DNA from 4 places in the Anoxybacillus sp. P3H1B genome. Region 2 is predicted to be linked to each of the others. Evidence: predicted binding sites of a transcription regulator. Region 2 holds the regulator's gene; each other region holds the start of a gene.
What was found. The regulator LexA, encoded in region 2, represses DNA repair genes until DNA is damaged. The targets are predictions, from matches to a motif close to CGAACATATGTTCG.
Positions count from the first base shown of each region.

Region 1: the regulator LexA is predicted to act here: its motif matches at 2,487-2,500, upstream of addB (helicase-exonuclease AddAB subunit AddB).
Region 3: the regulator LexA is predicted to act here: its motif matches at 2,490-2,503, upstream of AT864_RS13195 (DNA endonuclease).
Region 4: the regulator LexA is predicted to act here: its motif matches at 1,722-1,735, upstream of uvrB (excinuclease ABC subunit UvrB).

Region 1 is NZ_LPUG01000012.1:168,078-172,993, reverse strand. It holds gene addB (helicase-exonuclease AddAB subunit AddB) at 1-2,447, opposite strand, end outside; gene lepB (signal peptidase I) at 2,587-3,123, opposite strand; gene AT864_RS08170 (TVP38/TMEM64 family protein) at 3,141-3,758, opposite strand; gene AT864_RS08165 (competence protein ComK) at 4,174-4,713, opposite strand; gene AT864_RS08160 (hypothetical protein) at 4,825-4,916, opposite strand, start outside.
Region 2 is NZ_LPUG01000011.1:449,965-454,880, reverse strand. It holds gene tkt (transketolase) at 1-1,465, opposite strand, end outside; gene AT864_RS06350 (DUF896 domain-containing protein) at 1,589-1,819, opposite strand; gene AT864_RS06345 (recombinase family protein) at 1,887-2,537, opposite strand; gene yneA (cell division suppressor protein YneA) at 2,554-2,853, opposite strand; gene lexA (transcriptional repressor LexA) at 3,002-3,625, shown strand; gene AT864_RS06330 (NAD(P)/FAD-dependent oxidoreductase) at 4,653-4,916, opposite strand, start outside.
Region 3 is NZ_LPUG01000021.1:41,302-46,217, forward strand. It holds gene fliW (flagellar assembly protein FliW) at 1-4, shown strand, start outside; gene csrA (carbon storage regulator CsrA) at 5-232, shown strand; gene AT864_RS13190 (flagellin) at 348-1,160, shown strand; gene AT864_RS13195 (DNA endonuclease) at 1,597-2,451, opposite strand; gene AT864_RS13200 (motility associated factor glycosyltransferase family protein) at 2,923-4,671, shown strand; gene AT864_RS13205 (hypothetical protein) at 4,674-4,916, shown strand, end outside.
Region 4 is NZ_LPUG01000021.1:86,078-90,993, forward strand. It holds gene AT864_RS13410 (PDZ domain-containing protein) at 174-1,367, shown strand; gene AT864_RS13415 (CsbA family protein) at 1,384-1,605, shown strand; gene uvrB (excinuclease ABC subunit UvrB) at 1,808-3,787, shown strand; gene uvrA (excinuclease ABC subunit UvrA) at 3,804-4,916, shown strand, end outside.

The sequences.
Region 1 (4,916 bases), on a different contig from region 2:
CGTTCTTTTAAGCGCAGCCCGTATGAGGCAAAATGAGCAAATGGACAGCGGTTGAATTGCTCCACTCGCGAAACGCTTGCTCTTAATGTCCGTCCGTATAGTTTTCTGCTAATCTCTCTCTTTAATTTTTTCGTTTTGTTTTCATAGAACAGTGCTTGAATGACTCTGTTAGCCCGTTCATTCCAGTCGTTATGACCTGTATAAAGATTATATACATCCCACCAAATGGGCTCGATCGGATATTGCCGTTTCCATGCATGAAGCTGAACAGCAAGAGCTCCAAGCGTTGCTGAATAATTGGTAATGAGTGAGAGCTGTTCCGAAAGCGGCAATGTAAAAGGTTCGCCGCCCCACCTCTTTTCTTGCACATCAGGAAATATTTCTTTTATTCTTTTAATCAGCACAGATGGCAGCAACGTTCTTCCTTCTTCATCGGCAAGCGGATACGTAATATAAAGCCGTTCCTTTGGGCTAGCCAACGCCATATAGATCGCAAACGGCTCATCTAGCAGCTGTTGCCGGCTTGTCGGAGCGACATGTACCGAAAAATGATGCAGCAGCTCGCGGTCTTGCTCAGATAATACCCCATCCGCGCTTTTTCGTGAAGGAATCACCCCATCATTCGCACCAATGATAAATATACACTTGATATCGGTTAGACGCGAACGGTCAAAGTGAGCAATCAATACTTGGTCGATCGCTGGCGGTACAAGTGAAAATTCCAGGCTCTCAAGCCCTGTTTCCATCAAAGCGGCAAATGACTGAAGGGGCATCGGCTCTTCCCCTAATATTTCTACATACTGGTCAAGCAGTTCCATGACTGCCCCCCACGCTTGCTCATGGTGCCGGGCTTCCAGCAGCTGCCCTTTTGCCTCAGCTTCATCACGCAGCTTCTCCAGCTTTTTAGGAATCTGCAATTGTTCAAAATATAAATAAAGGGCTTCGCACATATCCCGCCCATTTTTCGCTTTTTGTAATCGTTTTTGCAGCGTCAGGAGCGGGGAGGCGACCATTTCTCTCCACACATTTAGCTTTTCCTCGTAGTTTCTTTCTTCGTCTGTTTGCGGCGCCGCGATCTCCTCAAGTCCCTGATAGCGCCGGTACACCCAGTTCTGCCTCCATTTCGCTCCATAAATTCCGTGTTCAAGCACATAATTTTCCAGCTGATCCATTGCTTCTCGCATCGTTTGCACATGGCTCTCCAGCGGAAAAAAGAAATCGGTCTTTACCGCCCGAAACACGGCTTCATACCGCCAGTTTGTCTGAATCACATCCAAGCTTGCACGAATCAGTTCGATAAATGGATGATTTCCCATCGGCTCCTTTTCATCAATAAAGTAAGGAATCTCATAATCAACAAAAACAGTTTGAAATAGATTGCGATAGTCATCAGAATTTCGTACCAATAGAGCCACATCGCGATATCGATACCCTTCCTCGCGCACAAGCCGAATAATTTCTCTAGCAATTCCTTCAATCTCTGCCCGGCGATGTGATGCTTGGTATAATTGAATTTCACCGGCCTCCCCAGCAAAGGGCAAAGAAGGGCGCGTATCATAATGCGCTTCTAAATGGCGAAGCGATAACGACTGATGCCTTACATTCTCTTGACAAAACTTGACCGGTTCAATGAGAACGTTGTTTAAAAGGGCTATATTCCGCAGCTCATAGTATGTTTTACCTGTCATTCGAAACAAGTGTAGCTCATTCGGCAGCTGTTCATTATAAGGCTCATCCACCGTTAAAGCGACCGTCACGCGCTTAGCGAAACATAACAATTGCTCAAGCACCATATATTCTTGCGGTGTAAAATGGTGAAATCCGTCCACGTAAATTTCCGCGTCTTGTATGTAGCGGGAATGCGGAATTTTTTCAGCCAAAAAGCGCAAGTAATCTTCCGAATCCACATACCGATTCATTAAATCTCGTTCGAATTGGCGATAGATAAGCTGTAAATCCTTTAGCTTATCCGCTAATACTTTTTCAGCCGAGGTGGCATTTTGGCGCAGCTGCGTTTCTGTTTCCAGCAGTTGCTCCGGTGTAATACAATAACGCTTGCACTCAATAAGCATTTCTTCTAGCTGCTCAATAAAGCCATGCTTATCAGCCGCGCGGGCAAATAAAATCAGCTCATCCTTATGCTTATCAATAATTTTCCTTAGCAGCATGCGCACTCCCGTTTGATTTAAATAATAGCGGCTCATTCCCCCAGTTTCTTGCAGCACGCGAAAGGCCAATCGCGTAAAGCTTAGCACCTGTGCGCGAATCATCCCGTCCAGTCCCGGTGTGCGAATCAACGCATATTCTGATTGAAACGTCATTTGCTCTGGCACAAGATAAATGATGGGAGAGCCCATCGGCTGCTCCTTCAGCTTCTCACGAATTTCGTTTAAACATGCTATCGTTTTGCCGGTCCCTGATCTTCCAATCATAAAGCGAAGCGACATGCTATCACCACCTTTATTTTCCATTCCCCTTCTTATTTTAGCACATATGTTCGTTTGTTTAAAAGAGGGAGATCGTGGGAAATCGTCATCTGTCAAAGTAAAAAAGGTATTCATTGAACGCTTGTTTCGATGAATACCTTTAAAACTGAATGCTAATCTCACGAAAAGGCCAGCAGCGCGCATTAACTTTTCCAACAATTCGGTTCATTTTCACATAGCCAAAATGGCGGCTGTCCCAGCTAACTAAACGATTATCACCTAAGACAAACACATAGCCAGAGGGAACCGTCTTTCTCCCGGTCACTTCTTGAAGCGTAAAATCCCCGGTGAGTTTTCCATTAACCAATTTACGTTTATATCGCTGCAAATACGGTTCTTCTATCGGCTTCCCATTAATGTATAACACATCATTTTTATACATGATGCGATCGCCAGGAAGACCGATAACACGCTTGACATAATCCTTTTGCGTATTGGCATGGAACACGATAATATCAAAACGCTGGATGCTGCCAAATTTCTTCACGATTAAGAAATTGCCGTCCTGCAGCGTGGGCATCATCGATTCTCCTTCAACTACATAGTTAGTAAATAATAAAAACCGCGCCAAAAAAACCAGTGTCAGACTAACTGTCCATATAACCGATCTTCTCCGATAAATTGGCTGTTTGCTCATCACACTGCCCACCCAGCTTAAGAGTCTTTTTTATCTGTTTTTTCCGTCAATGAAAACCTTGCTTCTACTTTCTTCCCTGCATACCATAAAAGGAAAATCGCGATAATGACCGCTACCGTGCGAAGCGGCTGTTTGGCCAAAGCCGCCAAATCATAGCCAATAAAGCTAATCATAAAAATCATCACCATTTTGCCGAGAAGTACGGCTAAAATAAACTGCTGGCGGCTAACGCGGGCTAGTCCAGCCACGACATTGATAATCGCCGATGGTGTAAACGGAAAACAAAACAGTAAAAACAATGGGCCAAATCCATGGCGTTCCACCCAATCCACCAGTTTTTTCACCTTTTGATGACGGCTCAAAAAATGAAAAAACCGTTTCTGGCCTATTTTTCGAGCAAGTAAAAAAACACAAATGGATCCGAGGCAAGCGCCAATCCACGAAATCATAATTCCTTGCCAAAGCCCAAAAGCAGCCGCGTTCGCCATCACAAATACAAACATCGGAAGAATCGGAAAAAACGACTCTAACAGCGTAACGATAACCCCGGGCAGCATCCCAAACGAGCGGTAATGTTCCAGTAATTCTAATACATGCTTTAATGTAAACCAGTGCTTTAATGCTTCGATGTCCATGAATACTCCCCATTTACATTGTTGCTAACAATCTTATTTTACACGGTTACGCGGGGAATATAAATAGAGAGAATTTTAACAACTTCTAAACGAATCATCACTTCTAGAAGTGAGTGTTTCTTGAGTCTCACGACGAAGCCTTTTTCGTCTCCCTCATCGTAACTTCCCGCTGCGTGATGATACATATTCAACCAATCGAAAATTTTGATACGGTATTACGCAAAGACTGAAGCGCTTGGTTTTCGTCTAGATTCTCTCTGCTCCCCCAGTTATTGGCAAAGAACCTTTGTTTCTATAGTAGTACAATAGTTCAGGGAATACAATCCATTTCACCTATGCCCACTGCCATTCATCCTGATCGTTGGAATTTTGCCCTTCACGTAATGGAAACCGGGAATTTTTCGAGGTTAATAATTCATGACAACCAGTCTTTTGTTTGATCCATTCTAAACAAATACTGCATTTTTCGTTCACGCGCTTCCATTCTTTCAGATAGCTTCGTGCGCAGCTGGGCTGTGCGATAAAGTTGATTGACAAACGAATAGTAGGAAATATCAAGGCAAACACTTTTATCGTTTTTAAAATATACGGTTGTTGTGTCGCCGCGAGAGGGTTCGTATTCGAGCACGTGCATATGCGAAATCCATACGCATCGTATATCATTTGGAGATGTTGTAGGAAACACATAAATTTCGTTCAGTGGTTCAATCGCAATGGGAGGCTTGTGGGTAATGCCTATAATTTCTTTTGTTCCTTCCTTTCTACCTTTTAAGCTTGAGCCGTAGTAATAGCAGCTGCGGGAAATAATCTCAATCGGCTTCATCTTGACGATGTATTCTCCGTCTTCTTCAATGACTTTTGTGTAATGATGGTCATGAAAATGATGAGGCAAAATGACCATTGTGTAGCGGCTCACAATGAAGTCATTTAATACAATAAATTCGTTTACTTTCATTGAAATCGTTCACCTCTCACATCGATTAAAATGACTTGTACATCTTCATCATACCATTTACATCTATATTTTTCTATATTTTCAAAAAATAAAGAGCGATTAAAAAATCGCTCATGAATAATAAAAAACGGGGTACCTCTCTTCCTCTGCCAAATACTCGTTTGCCTGTTTGATCGCTTTATGTTCTGCATTTGAGCTGTCTG
Region 2 (4,916 bases):
AATTCGGCATTGCCCGCAATGAAGGAAGCTGCTCAATCGGCTCATGAGTCGGTCCGTCTTCACCGACCGCAATACTGTCGTGCGTAAACACATAGGTGACTGGTAAGCCCATTAATGCAGCAAGACGGATAGCTGGACGCAAATAATCAGAAAACACAAAGAATGTACCGCCAAATACTTTTACTCCCCCATGAAGCGCCATTCCATTCAATGCCGCTCCCATGGCAAATTCACGAACCCCGAACCAAATGTTTCGCCCTTCATAGCTTTCCGGCATAAAGTTGCCTGTTCCTTTAATCAGCGTTTTATTCGATCCCGCAAGATCCGCGGAACCGCCAATAAACTGTGGAACAGCTTTCGCAATCGCATTTAACACCTCTCCTGAGGATGCGCGTGTAGCTATGTTCTTGCCTTCTGGGTAAACAGGCAGCTGCTCTTCCCATCCTTCAGGGAGCTGCTCATCGATCGCCAGCTTCAATTGGTTCGCTAAATCTGGATAAGCTTTTTGGTAAGCGGCAAGCAATTCATTCCACTCCGCTTCTTTTTGTGCTCCCACTTCTTGAACAACTTGACGGAAATGGCCATATACTTCTTCCGGTACATAAAAATCTTCGGCAAACGTCCATTTATAAGCCTCTTTTGTTAGTTTTAGCTCATCTGCGCCAAGCGGAGCGCCGTGAACATCAGAAGTTCCTGCCTTATTTGGCGATCCATAGCCAATTGTTGTTTTCACTTCAATGAGCGTTGGGCGATTGACATCTGCTCTTGCTGTTTCAAGTGCTTTCGCAACTTCCTCGATATCGTTTCCATCCTCAACGCGCAAATATTGCCATCCATATGCCTCAAAGCGCTGTGCGACATTTTCCGAGAAGGAAAGCTGCAGCTCTCCATCGAGCGAAATGTCATTCGAATCATAAAGAACGATGAGACGGCCAAGTTTCAAATGACCAGCTAATGAAGCTGCTTCAGAGGCAACCCCTTCCATCAAGTCTCCATCGCCGCAAATGGCATATGTGTAATGGTTAATAATCTCAAAATGATCTCGATTGTATGTAGTCGCTAAATGACGTTCTGCCATTGCCATACCGACAGCCATCGCAATCCCTTGACCAAGCGGACCTGTTGTTGCTTCTACTCCAGGTGTATGACCGTACTCCGGATGTCCGGGTGTTTTGCTCCCCCATTGGCGAAACTGTTTGATATCTTCCATTGATACGTCATAGCCACTTAAATGAAGCAAGCTATATAAAAGCATAGAGCCATGACCCGCAGATAGCACAAAACGGTCGCGGTTAAACCATTTTGGATTGCTTGGATTATGATTCATGAATTTGGTCCAAAGCGTATAGGCCATCGGCGCAGCGCCCATCGGCATGCCTGGATGCCCGGAATTCGCTTTTTCAATTGCATCAATCGACAACGTTCGGATTGTCGTGATGGCCAATTGATCAATCGTTTGTGCCATTTTTTGCTCATCCTTTCGTTTCGTAGCGTTTTATCCATTTCTATCATATAGAAAGTAAGAAAAAATGTACAACGTTTCTTCAAAAAATCAAGAATCTTTGACTGATGAGAATGCTTGCTTCTCTTAATGCAACCGATTTTTTTGACTTTCCTTCAATTTTTTGGGCGTCACATCTTTTCCATTTGGATCAATAATTTTTACAGAATGCAGAGTATCCGTTACCGCTTGGCGAAATGCTTGAAGATACTCCTTGCGAAGCTGCTCTTGCTCTTTTTTCTCCGCTTCTGTCAACCGGCTTGTCTTTGCCTTTTTCGCTAATTCATTAATGCGAGCGATTTTTTGTTTTGAGACCATCGTTTCATTCCACCTATTTCGAAAAATATTATGCCCCCATCTTACTAGAGAAATGGATCCTTGACAACTATGTTGACTGACTTTTCCGCTCATATTCCTGATAGCGGCGATGGACAGTCGCTTTCGACACATCATATCCAAATCCGCGCAAAGTCGCCGCAATTTCAGCAAAGGTCAGTCCGTTCCTGCGCAGACGGATAATTTCTTCAATTGGTAGCTCAAGGCGATCTCTTCCGGCATGTTCACCTATATTTTTCAAATTTCGTTCTGGCCGATATCCACGTTCAACGGCTTTTTGCATCCCGCGCTTGATTTTTAAGTTATGTATTTTGCGCTGATACTCCTCTACGATGCTGAGGATACTTAGTACCATGGAATCAGCTTCTGATAGCTGTAGTTCTCCATGATGGCACACCGTATACAGCTTGGCTCCTTCTTTTTGAATACAATGCAATAAGGCAATTCTTGCATTTCCTCGTCCAAGCCTCGTTTCATCTTGGATGAGAACGGCTTCGATTTTATCCTCTTTCAGCGCTTCTAAAAGCTCCAGTATCCCGTCTCGCTCAATCTCATAACCGCTTGCCCGCTCTTCAATGACCTTAACGACTTGAAAACGATATGTTTCGGCGAGCTGCTCAAGCTCCTCCTTCTGCCGTTGCAGTGATGTTTCTTGTTCCTCTTTGTTTGTGCTCACCCGACAATAAATAATCGCTTTCATTCCATCATCTCCATTATTATTTACTGACGACTAGCTTCTTTTCTGCCTTTGATTTTAACACGGGAATCACTAGCTTTTCACCCGCAGCAATTTTTTCATTTGGCAAATGGTTTACATTCATTACCCATTCAATAAATTCTTTCGTTGAAAGCTGATGTGAAGATCTGTATTCATTGGCTATTCCCCAAAGCGTATCTCCGGATTCTACCGTAATTTTTAAATATTTCTCCTTTTGAATCGGATGGCTCGCATACACGAAACCCGATAGTAGCATAAACACCAAGCATGAAAACACGAGATAATGAGTAACTTTCATCTTCTCCCACCTCTTAGAATGTTTGTTCGCTTTTTTACCCATTATATTAAGAACATTCGTTTGCGTCAACCATTTTTTCGAACTTATGTTTGTTTTTTTGTTCTCCTCGTGTTATAATAAAAAAAACGATGGGTAAGAGGTGTGAAACATGACCAAACTGTCGAAACGCCAACAGCAAATTCTCGATTTCATCAAAAAAGAAGTAAAAACTAAAGGGTATCCTCCTTCCGTTCGTGAGATTGGCGAAGCGGTTGGACTTGCCTCTAGCTCAACGGTGCATGGACATTTAGCTCGGCTTGAAAGCAAAGGATACATCCGCCGTGATCCAACTAAACCTCGCGCGATTGAAATATTAGATCCGGATTTTGCCTCATTCATGCGGCCGAGCAATGTGATCAATGTTCCGGTCATCGGAAAGGTAACGGCAGGGCAACCAATAACCGCTATCGAAAATGTGGAGGACTATTTTCCGCTCCCAGAACGCTTCGTTTCTGCAGAGGACCATGTTTTTATGCTTGAAATAATGGGCGATAGTATGATTGAGGCAGGCATTTTAGACGGAGATTTTGTCATTGTTCGTCAGCAGCAGTCAGCTAATAACGGAGATATTGTCGTTGCTATGACGGAAGAAAACGAAGCAACCGTCAAGCGCTTTTTTAAAGAACAAGGCCACATTCGCCTACAGCCAGAAAACCCTCATATGGAGCCTATTATCGTCAACGATGTTACGATTCTCGGGAAAGTGATCGGCGTATATCGCATGATTCAATAACAAACAAGGGTAGATAAAGTGAAATTCACCTTATCTACCCTTGTTTTAAGTAGCGATGATTATTCGATTATTGTTAAAATCCGCTAGGTTCTCTTATTTGTCTATATGGATGGAAGCGGCATCATTTTGTGCAATTCATTTGAGCGGTACATTTTTGCCCATTTTAAGACGGATGCTGCATAAAGACAGGAACGAACAGCAAATCATTTCTCTACATCATAATCCGTATCGTTCTTGACAGATAAAATGATAGTGACTAACGTTGTAACTGTAGAGACTACAGCTGCTATGACCGAGGCAAGTCACGGACTTGTCTCGAACCGGCGAAAAACAAATTCTGCTTTTGAATGGGGCGTCTATTCCATCTTTTCGTTGGATTTCGATCATTCGCAAATGGACCCAATGCCGAAACCATTCAGCACTTATATACAGGATGAATCGTAATTCCTTTAAACCTCATCGAACTTCTTTCCTAGTCTTTCTCTTTAAATGAGACTATTCCCTTAGGGTATATGGCTAATAATCTAAATTCAAGGAAAGCATTTCTTTTTCTTGTTTTTTTGATTCCTCATCACCATAATCATGCGAATCCATATCTCTGCATATCATTTACATAACATCAAAAAAGGAGGGCATCAGGCCATGTTATCTATTGAATTTTTCGCATGGACACTATCTGCTATCTTAGGAATCGGATTTATTATTTCTCTTATAGCTGTATCCAGAAAACCGAAAAACATGACTGAGATGGAGCGACAAAGGCCTGAACCCAAGAACACAGAACCATAAAATAGAGTTTGTTCAGACCTTCATCGCGCGGATACATGACGAGAAGGCAAGCCTGTGGACTTGCCTTCCAACCGTGGTACAGATACTATTGGTTCAATCGTTAAGTTTTATTTATATCGTGCTTTGCCGACAGGATGAAAACTACAGACCAAAATCAAGTCTATGAATCATCATCGCTTTTTTTCGGTAGAATGTCCTATTATTATTCTATTGTTTTGTTTCATTTCTTATTTTACCATCATTGATTTTTAAGTAATTGATCAATGTAGTTTTTTATCTCTTCTATCTTCTGATCGGTAACTTTTTTAATTTCTTCTGTTTTTTGATTTAAAGACTGTTGATAATCTTGATTGAGCTTTTCATTTAAGTATTTTTTAGTTTCATCTTGCAATCGCTGGATTTCAGACTGTGTTACATTGGATAGATCATTTTTTATTTTCATGTCTTTTTCTGACAAGTATTGATTGATTTCTTGCTGGTACTCTTTTTTCGCTGCTTCCGC
Region 3 (4,916 bases), on a different contig from region 2:
ATAATTGCTGGTGCTTACGCGAAAAAAAAATGAATCGATTATGATTGGGGATTCCATTGAAATTAAAGTGCTTTCAGTAGAAGGGGAACAAGTGAAGCTCGGGATTATTGCCCCCAAGCATGTTGATATACATCGCAAAGAAATCTATTTATCTATTCAAGAAGAAAACAGGCAGGCTGTCGACATTTCAACAAAATTATTGCAGCAATTAAAAAGTAACAAAAAAAGCTAAAAAGCATTAAACATTTCGCGAATGGTACCGATATAAAAAATGGAGAGCAGGGAGATCCTGTCTTCCAATTCTACAAGGATGTAGAAAAATATCAATTCAAGGAGGAATTTCGAAAATGAGAATTCAACACAACATCTCTGCGTTAAACACGCACCGTCAATTAGCGTTCAACAACACTCAAGCTGCGAAAAACCTTGAGAAGCTTTCTTCTGGCTTCCGCATTAACCGCGCTGGCGACGATGCAGCAGGTCTTGCCATCTCTGAAAAAATGCGCGGCCAAATCCGCGGTTTAGAAATGGCATCTAAAAACGCGCAAGACTCTATTTCTTTAATTCAAACAGCTGAAGGCGCATTAACGGAAACTCATGCTATCCTTCAACGTATGCGCGAGCTTGCTGTACAAGCATCTAACGACACAAACGTAACGGCTGATCGTGAAGCAATTCAAAGTGAGATTGATCAACTTGTTTCTGAACTTGATCGTATAGCTGGTAATACTGAATTTAACACGCAAAAACTTTTAAATGGATCTTTTAGCGGAAAAGTGTTCCAAATTGGTGCAAACAGCGGCCAAACTATTACTTTATCAATTAGTAATATGGACTCTTCTTCTTTAAGTGTGAACAGTCTTTCAGTAAGCACAGCTTCAGGTGCGCAAGATGCGATCACTAAAATTAACACAGCTATTGAAACTGTATCAAAAGAGCGTTCTAAACTTGGTGCGGTGCAAAACCGTTTAGAACACACAATTAACAACCTTGGCGCCACTTCTGAAAACTTAACAGCTGCTGAATCACGTATCCGTGACGTTGACATGGCGAAAGAAATGATGGAGTTCACGAAGAACAACATCTTAATGCAAGCTGCGCAATCAATGTTGGCTCAATCCAACCAAATGCCGCAAGGAGTATTGCAGCTATTACGGTAATTTGGATTGGAAGGGCGTCTAGCCTGGAAACGGGCTAGATGATGACTGGGTGAATTGCTGGGAAGCCCTAAAGCCTTCCTTGCCACAACGAAGCTGGAAACGGCAGGCGTGAAGGTGCAAAAAAAGGAAGGATGCAACAATGGGTAATCAGCAGCCAAGCTCCTGTCTCGAAAGAGTGGAGAAGGTTCAACGACTAGGGCGTACCACCTAACGCCATTGGCTATGGTGATGAGGTCCGTAGGGGAGGCGGATGCCGAACCGAAGTGCCCGGCCCCTCACTAGCGATTAGCTGGCGGGTGAAGAGATAGTCTACACAACGGTCGAAAGACGTTGAGGCATGGCAAGCCAACCAACAACCACAAGGAGTATTGCAATTGCTCCGATAATTTGCAAACAGCGATGGGCCTTAGAATTGTTTCTAAGGCCTTTTTAATATTTATATATCGTACCTTTGTATTTCTCTCCATTTATAGACAATGGACCAGTAACTTCTTTGCAGGGCGCTGGCAATTTCTTTAATGCTCATCCCGTTCTGTTTCATCTGTTTGATTAGTTTTATTTCTTCAGAGGAGTAGGGTTTGTAGCGTTCGGAGCTGCTAACTACAATGTCAAAGTTCGGATATTTATGCTTCCATTTCATACTTTCTAATTTTAGCCGCTCATTCCAATTGGTTTTGTAATGCATGGATGGACAAGTGTTTGTTACGTTGAAAATAATATCTAAGAATAGAAATGTATCTTTTACGCACGTTGTTTTTAAAATCATACCTTTTCCATCTTTACGTTGGCTTAGCTGGAAAGCGATATGGAAGTGTTTAAGAATATGCCGCTGCAATTGTTGCAGTTCATTGTGTGAATAACATTGCAAATACAAGTAAATGTGAGGGGTAAGATAAATGCGTTTTTTTCGCTTGTTTACCCGAGAAGAAATACAAAGCGAACCATCATCCATATATAATACGGCAAGAAAATGAGGTAAAGTACAGTACGAAAGTAAGGAAAGCGGTATCTGTTTTGTACCATCCTCCCGATAAAAATGCGGGTACAGAGATGTAAATAGTGGCATAGAACGGGAACGGACGCATTGGCTTTTAGGAGTAATATAAAGAAATTCATTGAAAAACGATATTTTCCATTTTCGATATTCTTCTTGCTGGATTCCAAAATGTTCACGATAGCTATGATTTTTTCTTCGGCTGTTCCGATAAATTTTGGTGATTTCTCCATCTCCCATAATGCTTGCGACTAATATGTTTTGTTGTATAGGCGTTAATTGTAGGAAATCTTTCATTGAGATCTTCCCTTCCAACGAGCGTGTTTTTATGTATTATAACATATGTTCGCCTCTCTATTTCCATCGTTTATCTTTATAAATTTATAGCAGTAAGTGGAGACGCGGTGGTCATATAGGAGCAGAAGTTGCATCTTGTATCATCATTCGCATTCAAATGTGTAAAATCATATGATCATGAAGTCGTTTAGAGTTTTTATTCAATATAGGTATCATTTTCGACAAATAATAATTTTTATACTATTGGTTGATGTATGGGGCGCCTCTATAATTAACAACACGGGCTTAGGTTTACAAGAGAAAGTTGGATGTGGCTATAGCGGTTCACATGGATGAAAATCGTTTGGAGTAAAAGCGGCTCTTATATTATCGAAAGAATGTCAATAGGCGTCAGTTAAATTCTAGCGATTGGGCGATGATGTATTAACAAAAGGGGATAAATGGCCGATATTATAATTGAGGTGCTAATTTATGAACAATGGGATGAAAGAGTATTCAATTATAGAGGAAATCGCCAAGAGCGGGCATCGCATTCATAGGATAAACAATTATTATTTGCACAGCAAATATGACCCGATACGCGAAGCTGCCCGATTTGCCGACCAGCATTACAAAAAGCATCATTTGCATATTTTATTTGGTATTGGGTCGGGGCATATTGCAAAAGCTTTAAGTGAAAAAATGAGTGAAGATGAGTTTTTAATCGTGATTGAACCATTAGATCAACTGATGGAAGAACAAATGAATAGTGAGTTAAAGCAGACAGCGATGATAGGGCTAAAACATGTAGATAACTTTCAACAGTTGTGTGACACGCTTTTAATGGAGCGGTTTAACTATCGAGTACAAGTTATTTGTTCGCCTAATTATGATAGACTGTTTCCAAATGAGTATAAAAAAGTATTAAGCATAATCAAAGATTTAATATACGTACAAAAAGTAAACGAAAACACTATTAGAAAATTTTCGAAGGAATGGCAGAGAAATTTTATTTTAAATTTATTTTATGCTTTTGATGACATTCCTTTGAAAGAGTTAAAAGGATATTTCAATGCTCCAGTGGTAGTGGCTTCTGGTGGTCCGTCATTAACCAAACAAATCTTGTTGCTGAAAAAAGTAAGGAATCACGTACTTTTAATTTCGTCAGGCTCTACTATCAATACGCTTCTTAAACATAATATTGAACCTGATTTTGTTGTAACAATAGATGGCCACATAAATAACTATAAACACTTTGAATCGATAGAATTTAAAAAAACGAAAATAATTTATTCTTTATCACATCATGAGAAAATTTTGGAGAAATTAAATCAGAGATCGTTCTTTTTTGTTTCAAGCGTTCATCAAACTTTAGAACTCTACGCAAAAAAATTATTAAATCAAGAAGTATCAGGTATTTTAGGAGGAGCTTCTGTAGCTGCTTTTGCGTTAAGTATAGCTTATATGATTTCTTCGGGACCTGTTGCTCTTATTGGTCAAGATTTGGCTTATACAGATAACAAAACACATGCGGAACATAATAAAAACTTCAGAAAAATTGATGAAGCTTATATTAAAGAAAGAGGAGTGTTTTATACAGAAGGATATGATGGTGGCCAAGTATTAACTGATTATGCTTTCTTCACAATGAAACACAATTTCGAAAAATTACTTCAAACTTTCCCACAGCCTGAAAGGATCTATAATTCAACAGAAGGCGGAGTTAAACTGGACGGATATCAACAAATTTCATTTCAAGAGTTTTGCGACAGATATGTAGATACAAGCAAAAATGTACCTATATTTGATATGGATTCATATCCGCATAAAGATATTCCAGAATGGCAAGAGTTTTTAATGAGAATTGAAGATGAAATAAAACTACATGATAAGGTAAAATGTCTTGTTGACGAGGCAGTCCTGTTGTTAAAAAGAAATGTTTTTGATACAGTGTTTGATGCTAAAATTTTAAAGAAGCTAGATAAAATTGATGAACAGTTAAAACCGATTTTTGCAGAGGGAATGATGTCATTAATTGCTCAACCTATTATTTTAGATACATTTAATAATTACCTTCCGGGAGAGAATGAGACGAAGAAAGAAGTATATCAACGAGTTTATACTCGTTCTCTGGATTTATATTCGCGTTTAAAGGAAGCAGCAACAGATTCAAAATTTCATCTAATATGTTTGAAAGAAAAGGTAAAAAATAAAATTATTTCAATGAATAAAGAGGGATAATGATGATAGATGTTATTTATGAAACACAGGCTAGTTTCTATGAATATATCGAACGAGTAGTAATCGGAACTCAGAACATTGCTGATTATTTACGAGAAGATAGAATTGGGGAAGCAATGCAATTAATTATGCAATTTAGTGAAGGGTTGAGTTGGCTAACTCAAGTGATTATACTAATGCGTGAGCATCATTACTATATTGATATCCACCCGAGTAAAATTAACCAATTTTTAATTGAAATTAAT
Region 4 (4,916 bases), on a different contig from region 2:
ACGATGACAAAACTAGTGCTCATTCGGCAAAGAAAGTGGGAATAGGAAAAAATTCGCCATTTGTCGAATAACATATAAAAAAATATGCAGCCAATCGTATGATTTGTAGAAGCGATTTGCTAGAATGAAAAGTAGATCAGTAGATACGTTCATGATGATCGGAGGTGAAGCCCATGCTTGGCATGTGGGGGATGGAACTTTTGAAAGGAGTCGGGCGGTTGTTGACCGAGCCCCTTTTGTATTATGGCGTGCTGCTTGCGGCTTTCGTCGGCTGGCGTCGAATGAATAAAGAGCGGAAGCATTTTCATATTCGCGTATATGGCTGGTTTCAGGAAAGTGTCTTTTTTTGGCGCAGCGGTTGGGCCGTTGGCTTGTTTCTTTCCATCGTGACGGTAGTGTCTGGAATGGCGGTACCCCACGATGTGTTGCTGCTGCTTTTTTATGTGACGGTTTTGCTGAGCTTGACAGGACAGATGCGGTTACTATCTCCTGCTTATACGGTTGGGGGATTGGTTTTGCTTGCAGCTGGTTTTATGAAATACGGAGGCGCTTGGCCGTTGGTTTCAAAATATGTGGAAAGCCTTCACGAGGCGCCTATATCCGTTTTCATATGGCTGCTTGCATTGCTGTTATTTGCCGAGGGGTTTCTCATTTTGCGAAACGGAGCAGTGGCTACTTCTCCGCAGCTTGCTAAAAGCAAGAGGGGGCTTATGATTGGAGAACATTGGGTAGATAGGATTTGGTTTGTGCCTGTGCTTCTGCCCATTCCCAATGGCCCGCTCTCTTCGCCTTTTTCATGGTGGCCATTGTTTTCGGGCGTGGATCATTCATATTCATTCGCTTTGGTGCCATTTTTGCTCGGCTTCTCGCAGCATATGCAAGGCATGCATCCACGAGCCTCTATTCAAATGGCCGGCCGTCGCGTGCTCTGGTTAGCGGCCGCTGTCTGCGCGGGAGCTTTGGCGTCTTCTTGGTTTCCTTCCTTAGGAATCGCGGTTGCAGCTGCGGCGTTGATTGCTAGAGAATGTCTGGCTTTTTGGCAGCATCGGCAAGACCGTTCCCGTCCCCCGTATTTTTCACAGCAAGAGCAGGGATTGGTTATTTTAGGAATTTTACCAGAATCGAAGGCTGAAAAAATCGGGCTGAAAATCGGCGAAGTGATTGCGAAAGTGAACGGCATACCCGTTAAAACGGAAAAAGAATTTTATGAGGCATTGCAGCATAACCGCGCTTTTTGTAAGCTAGAGGTGTTGGATCAAAATGCGGAAGTCCGTTTTGTCCAAGGAGCGTTATATGAAAATGAGCATCACGAGCTTGGATTGTTGTTTGTGCAAACGCGGGAAAAATGGACATCGGAAGCTGTATAGATAAGGGGTTTTGCTTATGTGGTTTCTCGTTGCATTAATCGTGCCGTTTTTGCTAGTGCTGCTTTTTACTCGCGTCACTTATAATCATTATGTGGGGACGCTGCTGACAGTGGCGCTGTTAGTAGCTTCTTATGTCAAAGGATATACAAACGAGCTTCATGAAGTGTTAGCGGATATTGCGTCGACAACGGCAGGCTTTTTATATGCAGAGAAAATGGTAAAAAAATTTAAAAAATAAGAAGAAAGCCACCGCAAAAGATCGATTGAACCATTCTTTTGCGGTGGCTTTTGTTATTGCAGCCAAAGAGATGGAAATAGCTGTTCGCTCTGTAAGGCTTACGAAAGTTTTGGAAACGAATATAAGTTCGTATTTTTTGTGCATCTTAAGCATTCATGTGGTACAATACAATTAGGATGAATACGAAGGGGGCTTTGCGCAGGTGAAAGACCATTTTCAATTAGTATCAGCCTATCAGCCGCAAGGCGACCAGCCAAAGGCAATTGCTAAGCTGGTGGAAGGAATTTTGAACGGTACGAAGCATCAAACGCTATTAGGAGCGACAGGAACAGGAAAGACCTTTACCATTTCTAACGTCATCCAGAAGGTGAATAAACCGACGCTGGTCATTGCTCATAATAAAACATTGGCGGGCCAGCTATATAGTGAATTGAAGGAGTTTTTTCCAAATAATGCAGTTGAGTATTTTGTGAGCTACTATGACTACTATCAGCCGGAAGCGTATGTGCCGCAGACGGATACGTATATTGAAAAGGACGCAAGCATCAACGATGAAATTGATAAGCTGCGGCATTCGGCCACATCTGCTTTATTTGAGCGGCGCGATGTCATTATTGTGGCCAGTGTATCATGCATTTACGGCTTGGGTTCTCCGGAAGAATATCGAGAGCTTGTCGTATCTTTGCGGACAGGGATGGAAATCGAAAGAAACGAATTGCTGCGCCGTTTAGTCGATGTGCAGTATACGCGCAATGACATTGATTTTCAGCGGGGAACGTTTCGCGTTCGCGGTGATGTCGTCGAAATTTTTCCGGCTTCGCGCGACGAGCATTGCATTCGTGTCGAGTTTTTTGGCGATGAGATTGAACGGATTCGCGAGGTAGATGCGCTGACGGGAGAAATTATCGGAGAGCGGGAGCATGTTGCGATTTTCCCAGCTTCCCACTTCGTCACGCGCGATGAAAAAATGCAGCTGGCGATTCAAAATATCGAGCAAGAGCTGGAAGAACGCTTGAAGGAGTTGCGGGAGCAGGGCAAGCTGTTGGAAGCGCAGCGGCTTGAGCAGCGCACGCGCTATGATCTTGAAATGATGCGGGAAATGGGCTTTTGTTCAGGAATTGAAAACTACTCACGCCATTTAACATTGCGCCCGCCAGGATCGACTCCTTATACGCTGCTCGATTATTTTCCAGACGATTTTTTAATTGTGATTGATGAATCGCACGTCACACTGCCGCAGATTCGCGGGATGTATAATGGCGACAAAGCACGCAAACAGGTGCTGGTCGATCACGGCTTCCGCCTGCCGTCAGCGCTTGACAACCGTCCGCTGACGTTTGAAGAGTTTGAGAAAAAAGTGAACCAAATTATTTATGTGTCGGCAACGCCGGGACCATACGAATTGGAGCATAGTCCGGAAATGGTCGAGCAAATTATTCGGCCGACCGGGCTTTTGGATCCGACGATTGATGTTCGTCCAATTCAAGGGCAAATAGATGACTTGATCGATGAAATTCATGAACGCGTGAAGCGGAATGAGCGAACACTAGTGACGACGCTCACGAAAAAAATGGCGGAAGATTTAACCGATTACTTGAAGGAAATAGGGATTAAGGTGGCCTATTTGCATTCGGAAATTAAAACGCTTGAACGCATTGAAATCATCCGCGACCTGCGCATCGGCAAATACGACGTGCTTGTTGGCATTAACTTGTTAAGAGAGGGATTGGATATTCCGGAGGTGTCGCTTGTCGCGATTTTAGATGCTGATAAGGAAGGATTTTTGCGTTCAGAGCGTTCGCTGATCCAGACGATTGGACGAGCGGCCCGCAATGCTAACGGTCATGTGATTATGTATGCCGATACGATCACCAAGTCGATGGAGATTGCGATCAATGAAACAAAACGGCGCCGTTCCATCCAAGAGGCCTATAACCGTGAGCATGGCATTGTACCGAAGACGATTCAAAAGGGGATTCGTGATGTCATTCGTGCGACGTATGCGGCTGAACAGCCAGAGTCGTACGAGGTGAAGCCGGATCGCCGCAAATGGACGAAAAAAGAACGGGAGCAGCTTGTGGCGAACTTAGAAAAAGAAATGAAAGAAGCGGCCAAAGCGCTTGACTTTGAACGCGCGGCCGAGCTTCGCGATTTAATTTTTGAACTCAAAGCGGAAGGATGATCAAAAGCTTATGCCAATGGATAAAATTACGATTAAAGGGGCAAGAGTTCATAATCTAAAGAATATGGACATTGAGATCCCGCGAGACCAACTTGTTGTTTTAACGGGGTTATCAGGTTCAGGAAAATCGTCGTTGGCGTTTGATACGATTTATGCGGAAGGGCAGCGGCGCTATGTCGAATCGCTTTCGGCATACGCCCGCCAATTTTTAGGACAAATGGACAAGCCGGATGTCGATACGATCGAAGGGCTATCTCCGGCCATTTCAATCGATCAGAAAACGACGAGCCGCAATCCGCGCTCCACAGTGGGAACGGTTACCGAAATTTATGATTATTTGCGCTTATTGTTTGCGCGGATTGGCCGTCCCGTTTGTCCAGAGCACGGCATTGAAATTACGTCGCAAACCATTGAACAAATGGTTGACCGCATCCTAGCTTACCCGGAACGAACGAAAATTCAAGTATTAGCGCCGATCGTATCGGGAAGAAAAGGAACGCATGTTAAAACGCTAGAAGAGATCAAAAAACAGGGATATGTACGCGTGCGCATAGACGGCGAGATGCGCGAGCTATCGGAAGACATCGAATTAGAAAAAAATAAAAAGCATTCTATTGAAGTAGTGATTGATCGCATCGTCGTGAAGGAAGGCATTGCCTTGCGCTTGGCTGATTCTCTGGAAACAGCGCTGAAGCTGGCTGACGGCAAAGTGATTATTGATGTGGTCGGAGAAGAGGAACTTCTGTTTAGCGAGCATCACGCTTGTCCGTATTGCGGTTTTTCGATTGGCGAGCTTGAGCCGCGCATGTTTTCGTTCAACAGTCCGTACGGAGCGTGTCCGGATTGTGACGGGCTGGGCGCTAAATTGGAGGTAGACCGGGACTTAGTCATTCCGAATGATGAACTGACCTTGCGCGAGCATGCGATCGCTCCATGGGAACCGCAAAGCTCCCAATATTATCCACAGCTGTTGGCGGCTGTTTGCCAGCATTATGGAATTGATATGGATGTTCCGGTAAAGGAGCTGCCGAAGGAGCAGTTAAATCGCATCCTGTATGGAAGCAATGGTGAAAAAATTTATTTTCGTTATGAAAATGATTTTGGACAGATTCGCGAACATTACATTGAA